Regions from separate parts of the Dickeya chrysanthemi NCPPB 402 genome, predicted to be linked through region 2. Evidence: predicted binding sites of a transcription regulator. Region 2 holds the regulator's gene; the other holds the start of a gene.

Region 1 (4,435 bases), 870 kb from region 2:
CAAGAAGCCGCTCAGCCAGTTGAAAATCTGAAAGCGGGTGCTGCTAAGCCCCGATACCCCGGCGATGGTCGGCAACAGGGTGCGAACAAACGCCAGAAAACGCCCAACCAGCAGTGCAGCCAGCCCATGCTGATGGAACAGATTGTGGGTGCGTTGGTGATAGTGGGCCGGTAACTGATGCAGCCATTTTTTTACCAACCGGGTATCGCCTAACCAGCGCCCTTGCAGGTAGCTTAGCCAGCAGCCGAGACTGGCGGCCACGGTCAGCAGCACCATGGTGGGGATGAAGCTCATCACGCCTTTGGCTATCATGGCGCCGGTCAGCAGCAGCAGGCTGTCGCCGGGCAGAAAGGAGGCGGGCAGCAGGCCATTTTCCAGAAACAGAGTGGTAAAAAGCACGCCATAAATCACCCACACGACGTGGGGATCGGCCAGCGCGCTAAAGTCTTGTCGCCATAGCGCCTGAATAATTTCATGAACAACACTCATATCGCATCCTGTCTGGTTTGCTGTAACCCCTTTGCCGCGTAAATACGCCGCATTAAGAGCCTATCCCGATAGGGCTGGCCAGGTTGCCGTTGGCTGAGCCAATGATGCCTGGCGGGATAGACCCTAATCTTGATAAAGACGAGCATCAGGATAGGGTAAAAAAGGTAAACGTATTGTCATCGTTGTTACTGTTCATCATATACGCTTTACCCGACTTACCACAGCGGCATCAAGGGGCTGGAGGGATAGTGGCGTCACATTTCCTGCAATCTCCTGAAGCCGGCTTCCAAATCGGCTTCCAAATCGTCGCAATCTTCCAGGCCGATATGCAGTCGTACCAGCGTGCCGGTAAAGTCGATGCCGCCGGCCGGGCGAATCGCCGCCAGCTCTTCCGGTTGGTTCGCCAAAATCAGCGATTCGAATCCCCCCCAGGAGTAGGCCATCCGGAAGTGACTGAAGTGGTCGAGATAATGGGCCAGTTGCTCACGGCTCAGTTTCTCTTTCAGGACAAATGAGAACAGGCCATTACTGCCGCTAAAATCCCGTACGAAGAATTCATGTCCTTTGCTACCGGGCAGCGCCGGGTGGTTCACCGTCGCGACTTCCGGGCGGGCAGCCAGCCAGCGTGCAACGCGCAGGCCATTCTCCTGATGCTGTTGCAATCTGACGCCGAGCGTTCGCAGGCCGCGACTGGCCAGATAGGCGCTATCTGCGTCAGCCATCTGCCCCATCAGGTAGGATTGTTCACGCAGTTGATCCCAACAGCGTGCGTTGGCGACGGCGGTGCCAATCATGGCGTCGGAGTGGCCGACGATATATTTGGTGCCGGATTGGATCGAAATATCGACGCCGACATCAAGCGGGCGGAACAACACGCCGGCAGCCCAGGTGTTGTCGATCATGATGACGATGTCCGGGTTAACGCGACGGATGGCCGCGACCATCGCCGGCACGTCATGCACTTCCATCGTAATGGAACCGGGTGATTCCAAAAACACGACCCGGGTATTGGGCTGGATAAGCGTGGCGATATCGGCACCGATCATCGGGTCGAAAAAGGTGGTGCTGATGTTCATTTTAGTCAGCACTTTGTTACAAAAATCCTGCGTCGGTTCATAAGCGGAACCGGTAACCAGCAGATGGTCGCCCGCCGAAACAAATGACGTTATCGCGTTGGCGATGGCGGCTGCGCCGCAAGGATAGAGTGCGCAGCCCGCACCGCCTTCCAGCTCGGTCATCGCGTCCTGAAAAGCGAAATGGGTCAGAGTACCGCGGCGGCCATAAAACAACGCGCCTTTGGCGCGATTGGCGGTGGCGTGTTTTTTATCCTGCACGCTGTCGAAGATCAGCGAAGAAGCGCGCTGGATTACCGGGTTTACCGCACCTTGGGTTACCCGCTTAGTGCGTCCGGCGGCCACCAGCGCGGTGGCGATTTTTTTACTCGTCATTCGGCTTTACCTGTAGCTTAAACATGCCCTGCGTCCATCCCTTTACGTTATCACGGCTGAAGTGACAGGGGGGCGGCTTTTCTCATCAAGATGAAAATGTTGCCGATACGGTGCGGGTACGGCGATGAAAAAATAAGGCGCTGTTGGGGAAAAGGGATGGCAAAATACGCAAATAAAAATGAGAACGACTATCAATTAATTACAGGTTTGGTATTATTTTCGCCAGATTAACGTTGTATAAAAATGATGGGTGGAGGCACAGCGTGTATACGGCTGATAAGAAGAGTAACCAACGGAGGTCATCCATCTGGCGTCGGCTGGGTGACGTGTTCGGGGGTTTTATGCATCGTCTGATGGCGTTCGCGTTGCTGGGGATGGCAGGCAATGCGTTGGCTGCACCGGCATCGACGCCGATAGCGGCGGCCGGTACGACCACTATGGCTGCGGTTGGCGCCGCACCGTCTGCGTTGCCGCCGACAGGTGCCGTCGGCACGCTGATGAATACTGACTTATCCGTTTGGGGAATGTATCAGCACGCTGACGTGGTGGTAAAAACCGTGATGATTGGCTTGTTGCTGGCATCGGTGGTTACCTGGGCGATCTTTTTTGGTAAAAGCGCCAGCCTGATGAGCGCGAAAAAGCGTATCCGTCGTGAGTATCAGGCACTGGAAGAGGCCCGTACGCTGGATGATGCGACCGATATCGCCGCCGAGTTCAAGCCGGGTAGCGTATCGCTGCAACTGCTGACGGACGCCCGCAACGAGCAAGTGTTGTCTGAGCGCTCCGACGACAACAACGGCATTAAAGAACGTACCGCCTTTCGTTTTGAGCGCCGGGTCGCTGCGACCGGCCGTCAGATGGGACGCGGAACCGGTTATCTGGCGACGGTGGGGGCCATCGCGCCGTTCATCGGTCTGTTCGGTACGGTCTGGGGCATTATGAACAGCTTTATCGGTATTGCGCAGTCTCAGACTACCAACCTGGCGGTTGTCGCGCCGGGTATCGCCGAAGCGTTGCTGGCGACGGCCATCGGCCTGGTGGCGGCAATCCCGGCGGTAGTGATTTACAACGTGTTTGCACGCTGGACGGCCAATTACAAAGCGATGGTCGGCGATGTAGCGGCGCAGGTTCTGCTGTTGCAAAGCCGCGATCTGGATATTGCTGCCAGCGTCGGCAATGTTTCTCCCGCACCGGCGCACCAGCTACGGGTAGGGTAAGCGGATGGCGATGCATCTGAACGACGGGCAGAGTGAAAATGGTGAAATGCATGACATCAACGTGACGCCGTTTATCGACGTCATGCTGGTGTTGTTGATCATCTTCATGGTGGCCGCGCCGCTGGCAACGGTAGACGTGCGGGTCAATTTGCCGGCTTCCAGCGCTACGCCGCAACCGCGCCCGGAAAAACCGGTGTTTCTGACGGTGAAAGCGGATAAACAACTCTATCTGGGTGACGATGCGATTACCGAAGCGACGCTGGCCCAGGTGTTGGAAAGCAAAACGCAGGGTAACAAAGACACCACTATTTTCTTTCAGGCGGACAAAAGCGTCGATTATGAAACCCTGATGCGGGTGATGGATTCGCTGCGTGAAGCGGGGTATCTCAAAATCGGCCTGATGGGGTCGGAGAAAGTGCGCTGAGACGTCTTTGGCCCTGCTGAACAGAACCACCGCCTTGGCGGTGGTTTTTTTATGCGTAAGATTTTGTGGCCGTCGTCACCTTCAGGCTCGAGAGTCAGGATGACGCCAGTGCGGACGGGTGGGGACGTAGATCCGGCTTTCTGTCAGCGGCCGCCCTTCGATAAGCGTCGTGATCATCTCAAAGCTGTTGCGTGCCAGTGTCTCGCAATCCTGAGATACGGTATCGATTTTCATCGTCAGGCAATCGAACAGATAGTGATCGTCGAAGCTGCACAACCGCATGTCGCAATCCATCAGGTTATGCTGATTCAGGTAACGCAAAACCCCTTCCAGCAAACCACAAGCAGCGGTGAATAAGGCGCGGGGCGGACGGCCAAGATGGGCGCACAGTTGGGCGAACATTTCGTAACCGGCGCTGGAATGGTAGTTGCCGTGGATGATCCACTCCGGACGGCACTCAACACCAGCGCGCTCCAGCCCAAGCTGGAAACCGGCCAGCCGGTCGCGGGTCGGTGATATGCGGGATGGCCCGCCGATAAAATAGAATTCGTCCTGGTGCCGCCGCGCAATGTTTTCCACCAGCGCAGCGGTGGATTCCACCGCTTCGGAAACGACCATCGGCAAGTCGGAATCGCCGATGGCCCGGTCGAATTGCAATACCGGCAACTGCTGGTTGATCTTCTGATATTCAGCGTCGCTCAGCATACTGGAGGCAACGATCAGGCCGTCTACCTGACGTTGAATCAAACTGTTGACCGCCATCATTTCCTGACTGGCGTTTTCGTCGGTACAGGCGATCAGCAACTGTAATCCGGCTTCCCGACACAGACACTCCAGCTCGCGCGAGATCATCGCAA
Region 2 (4,435 bases):
GCAGAGCCGTTATCCACGCAACGCACCGACTCGGCAATCAGGTTTTCGATCTCTTTAGCCGCTTGCGCACTACGCTGCGCCAGACTTCTTACTTCACCGGCTACGACGGCGAACCCGCGCCCTTGCTCACCGGCCCGAGCGGCTTCAACCGCTGCGTTCAGCGCCAGAATATTGGTCTGGAAAGCAATACCATTAATTACACTGGTAATCTCGGCAATTTTCTTCGAACTGCCGGAGATTTCCGCCATGGTTTTCACCACATTGTTCACCAGTTCTCCACCTTTACTGGCGGTAGTAGAAGCCTGGCGAGCCAATTGACTGGCATGGCTGGCGTTTTCTGCGTTCTGTTTCACCGTCGAGGTCAGCTGTTCCATACTGGCGGCGCTTTCTTCCAGCGCAGCGGCCTGCGACTCCGTACGGGCTGCAAGGTCGTTGTTGCCGGAGGCAATTTCCGATACCCCCTGATAGATAGAATCGGCACTGGTACGGATCGTACTGACGGTATTCGCAAGACTGGTTTGCATATCACGCAGCAACGGGAACAGCTTGCCCACGCAGTTGTTGCCGAAATCCAGAATCGGTTTTCCCAGATGACCGGAAGCAATAACCAGGAAATGATCCCGCAGCTCGTTGAGCGGGCGCACCAGATAAGCCACCAGATAGCGATCAGTCAGGAACAACATCAACAAACCGGCGATAAGCCCCGCCAGCAAAATGTTTTGCCCAACGCCGGTGATGGTTTCCAGTCGTTCGCCAGCATCGACGAACATCGTTGATCCCGCCTTGTTGAAGTTAGTGAAAGAGACGTTGAACTGCCGGCTAAAGGCGGGCACGACGTCTTTGGCATATTTGTCATACTCATCAAATTTTTTATCCACCGCACGCTGGAACATGGGTTCAACCCCTTGAGTAATCAGGTTGCTCCAGTCGCGTGTCACTGCTTCGACCAATTCGGGCGACATGCCGGCATGATCAATCTTCCTGAAGGCTTCCAGGTTGGATTTCAGTAAATCCAGCGCGGCTTGTGATGATTTTTGCTGTTCGTCCGCTTTCTGGTTATCACCGCTCTGCCGATAGTCAATCGCACGAGCCAGTCGGGTCACCATGCGGAAATACTGGTCGTTGCCGGTATTGACTAAATTCATATTGTTAACCAGCAACGCACTGGTTTTAGACGTCTCATTCATGGTTTTGAACGAGTACATGGTGTAAACCGAAACCGCAATCCATAACGCACAGAAAATGCCAAGTACCCACAGCATCGCTGTGCGAATGGCAATATTTTTTAGGAATTGCATAATTGACTCCATAAATGGGCTATTGATCGAGGAGGTAAGGTTTGTTTTGATTTATGCGATGAGAAAATCTCTCGTTTTGTAAGAAACATTGCTGCACATTTACATTCAATAAAGCACCATGTTCTGTCATCGTCAAAACCACAGGAATATTTAGTTTTTTCTGTTGTTTAAAAGCTAATAAAAATTAGGTAATTAACGGATTACCCATATTTTCAGTTATCTGTGCGAAGATCGTATTTTAAAAAATTAAAAAATCATTAAGGCGATGATCAAAAAATAACCAGTTAATCGTTTCGATACCATTTCCACCCCCGGCGACAGATACACGTTTATCCATCAGACAGTGTCTGTTATCATTAGCGGATCGTGGGTGACGCAAGCACCATACCCTTAAGAATCAAGAGGTTATTTTATCTATGGCTCTCATAGGCATTTTTTTTGGCAGTGACACCGGCAATACCGAAAACATTGCCAAAACTATCCAGCAGCAACTGGGCAGCGACGTCGCCGAACTGCACGACATTGCCAAAAGCAGCAAAGAGGATCTTGAGCGTTTTGACATCCTGTTGCTGGGTATTCCGACCTGGTATTACGGTGAAGCGCAATGTGACTGGGACGATTTCTTCCCGACACTGGAAGAGATTGACTTTGCCGGTAAGCTGGTTGCGCTCTTCGGTTGCGGCGATCAGGAAGATTATGCCGAGTACTTCTGCGACGCCATGGGTACGATCCGCGATATCATCGAACCCCGCGGGGCGACCATTGTGGGTCACTGGCCGACTGAAGGCTACTACTTCGAAGCCTCAAAAGGTCTGGCGGACGACACCCACTTTATCGGCCTGGCCATTGATGAAGATCGCCAGCCTGAACTCACCAGCGAGCGAGTATCCAACTGGGTCAAGCAGATCAGCGAAGAGCTGAATCTGAAAGCATTACTGGCCTGATTCACCTGTGGCTCTGATGCAATGCACTCAGAGCCTATCTATACAGATAGGTAAAACCTATCACAATCAGTGATACATTTTTTTAACTTTTCACGCCGACAAGGTACAATGTCCATCCGGCTAGCCAGATTATGTTTAATGATAAATCCTGGCATACGATTTGTTTCTCATAGATAACCAGCCTGAATACAGCAAGTTAACGAGAATCATATTGTAAAAGTTCCGTGGTTTTCATTTCGATGGCGCGGTTCTATAATTGAGACACGTGACCTTTTTTACGCCGCCCGATGATACTAGGCTAGTAACTTCCCAGATAAAGCAAGTAACAGGACTAAATCCGCATGACTGACAACAACACCGCATTAAAGAAGGCAGGCCTGAAAGTCACACTTCCTCGACTGAAAATTCTGGAAGTCCTTCAGGATCCTCAATGCCACCACGTCAGCGCGGAAGACTTATACAAAAAGCTGATTGATATGGGCGAAGAGATTGGCCTGGCCACCGTTTACCGCGTGCTCAACCAGTTTGACGATGCAGGTATCGTCACCCGCCACAATTTTGAAGGCGGTAAATCTGTTTTCGAACTGACACAGCAACACCATCATGATCATTTGATCTGTCTGGATTGCGGTCGGGTGATTGAATTCAGCGATGAGTCTATCGAAGCGCGCCAGCGTGAGATTTCAGAAAAACACGGCATCAAGCTGACTAACCACAGCCTGTATCTGTACGGCCATTGCAGTAGCGGCGACTGCCGTGAAGACGACAACGCACACGACGAACGTTAAACACGTCGATTGAGCAAAAAATAAAACCGCCGCGGCGGTTTTATTTTTATCTCACATCCTGACCGGACAGCGATTAGCCTGCCCAGCTGTCGCGTAATCCCACCGTCCGGTTAAATACCAGATTGTCGGCGCTGGAATAAACGCGATCGGCGCAAAAATAACCTTCACGCTCAAACTGATACGCTTTCTCGACCTCGGCATTGGCCAGACTGGCTTCCACAACCCCTTGCACAACCTGCAATGAGTCAGGATTAATGGTAGCGAGAAAATCATCCGCCGCCCCCGGGTTCGCGACGCTAAACAGGCGGTCATACAAACGGAACTGAGCCGGCAACGCATGCGCAGCCGATACCCAGTGAATCACCCCTTTAACTTTACGGCCGTCAGCCGGATCCTTACTCAGGGTATCCGTATCACAGCTACAGTAAATCGTGGTAATCACGCCTTGATCATCTTTATCAATGCGTTCAGCTTTAATGACATAAGCATTGCGCAAGCGCACTTCTTTACCCAGTACTAAACGTTTGTACTGCTTGTTGGCTTCTTCGCGGAAATCTGCGCGGTCGATATAAACCTCACGGCTGAATGCTACCTGCCGCGTTCCCATTTCCGGCTTATTGGGATGATTAGGCATGCTGAGCCATTCTTCATGACTTTCCGGCAGGTTTTCGATCACCACTTTCACCGGGTTCAATACGGCCATTGCACGCGGGGCATTTTCGTTCAGGTCATCACGAATACATGACTCCAGCGCCGCCATTTCTACCGTGTTGTCCTGCTTGGTGACGCCAATACGGCGACAGAATTCGCGGATAGAGGCCGCCGTGTAGCCACGACGACGTAAACCGGAGATGGTCGGCATACGCGGGTCATTCCACCCTTCGACGATCTTCTCATTCACCAATTGGTTCAGTTTCCGCTTGGACATCACCGCGTATTCCAGATTCAGGCGGGAGAACTCATACTGACGCGGATGAGCGGGAATGGTAATGTTGTCCAGCACCCAGTCATATAACCGGCGGTTATCCTGAAACTCCAGCGTACACAGCGAGTGTGTAATACCTTCCAGCGCATCGGAAATACAGTGAGTAAAGTCATACATCGGGTAGATGCACCATTTGTTGCCGGTCTGATGATGCTCGGCAAATTTGATGCGATACAACACCGGGTCGCGCATGACGATAAATGGCGATGCCATATCGATTTTAGCGCGTAAACACGCGGCACCCTCGGCAAAACCGCCATTGCGCATTTTCTCAAACAGCGCCAGATTCTCTTCGACGCTGCGATCGCGGTACGGGCTATTTTTGCCCGGCGAGGTCAGCGTACCGCGATATTCGCGGATCTGATCCGGCGTCAGCTCATCGACATAGGCCAGCCCTTTATTGATCAGTTCAACGGCATA

What was found. The regulator Fur, encoded in region 2, represses iron uptake genes when iron is present. The targets are predictions, from matches to a motif close to ATAATAATGAGAACNACTATCAA.
Region 1: a site for Fur is predicted at 2,110-2,132, ahead of exbB (tol-pal system-associated acyl-CoA thioesterase). Genes of this name have one in related genera too.

Annotation. Positions count from the first base shown of each region.
Region 1 covers NZ_CM001974.1:4,197,296-4,201,730, reverse strand. Annotated here, with positions in the region: gene DCH402_RS18565 (DedA family protein) at 1-489, opposite strand, end outside; gene metC (cystathionine beta-lyase) at 744-1,937, opposite strand; gene exbB (tol-pal system-associated acyl-CoA thioesterase) at 2,201-3,154, shown strand; gene exbD (TonB system transport protein ExbD) at 3,159-3,578, shown strand; gene DCH402_RS18540 (substrate-binding domain-containing protein) at 3,660-4,435, opposite strand, start outside.
Region 2 covers NZ_CM001974.1:3,327,143-3,331,577, forward strand. Annotated here, with positions in the region: gene DCH402_RS14570 (methyl-accepting chemotaxis protein) at 1-1,298, opposite strand, end outside; gene fldA (flavodoxin FldA) at 1,715-2,242, shown strand; gene fur (ferric iron uptake transcriptional regulator) at 2,584-3,030, shown strand; gene glnS (glutamine--tRNA ligase) at 3,104-4,435, opposite strand, start outside.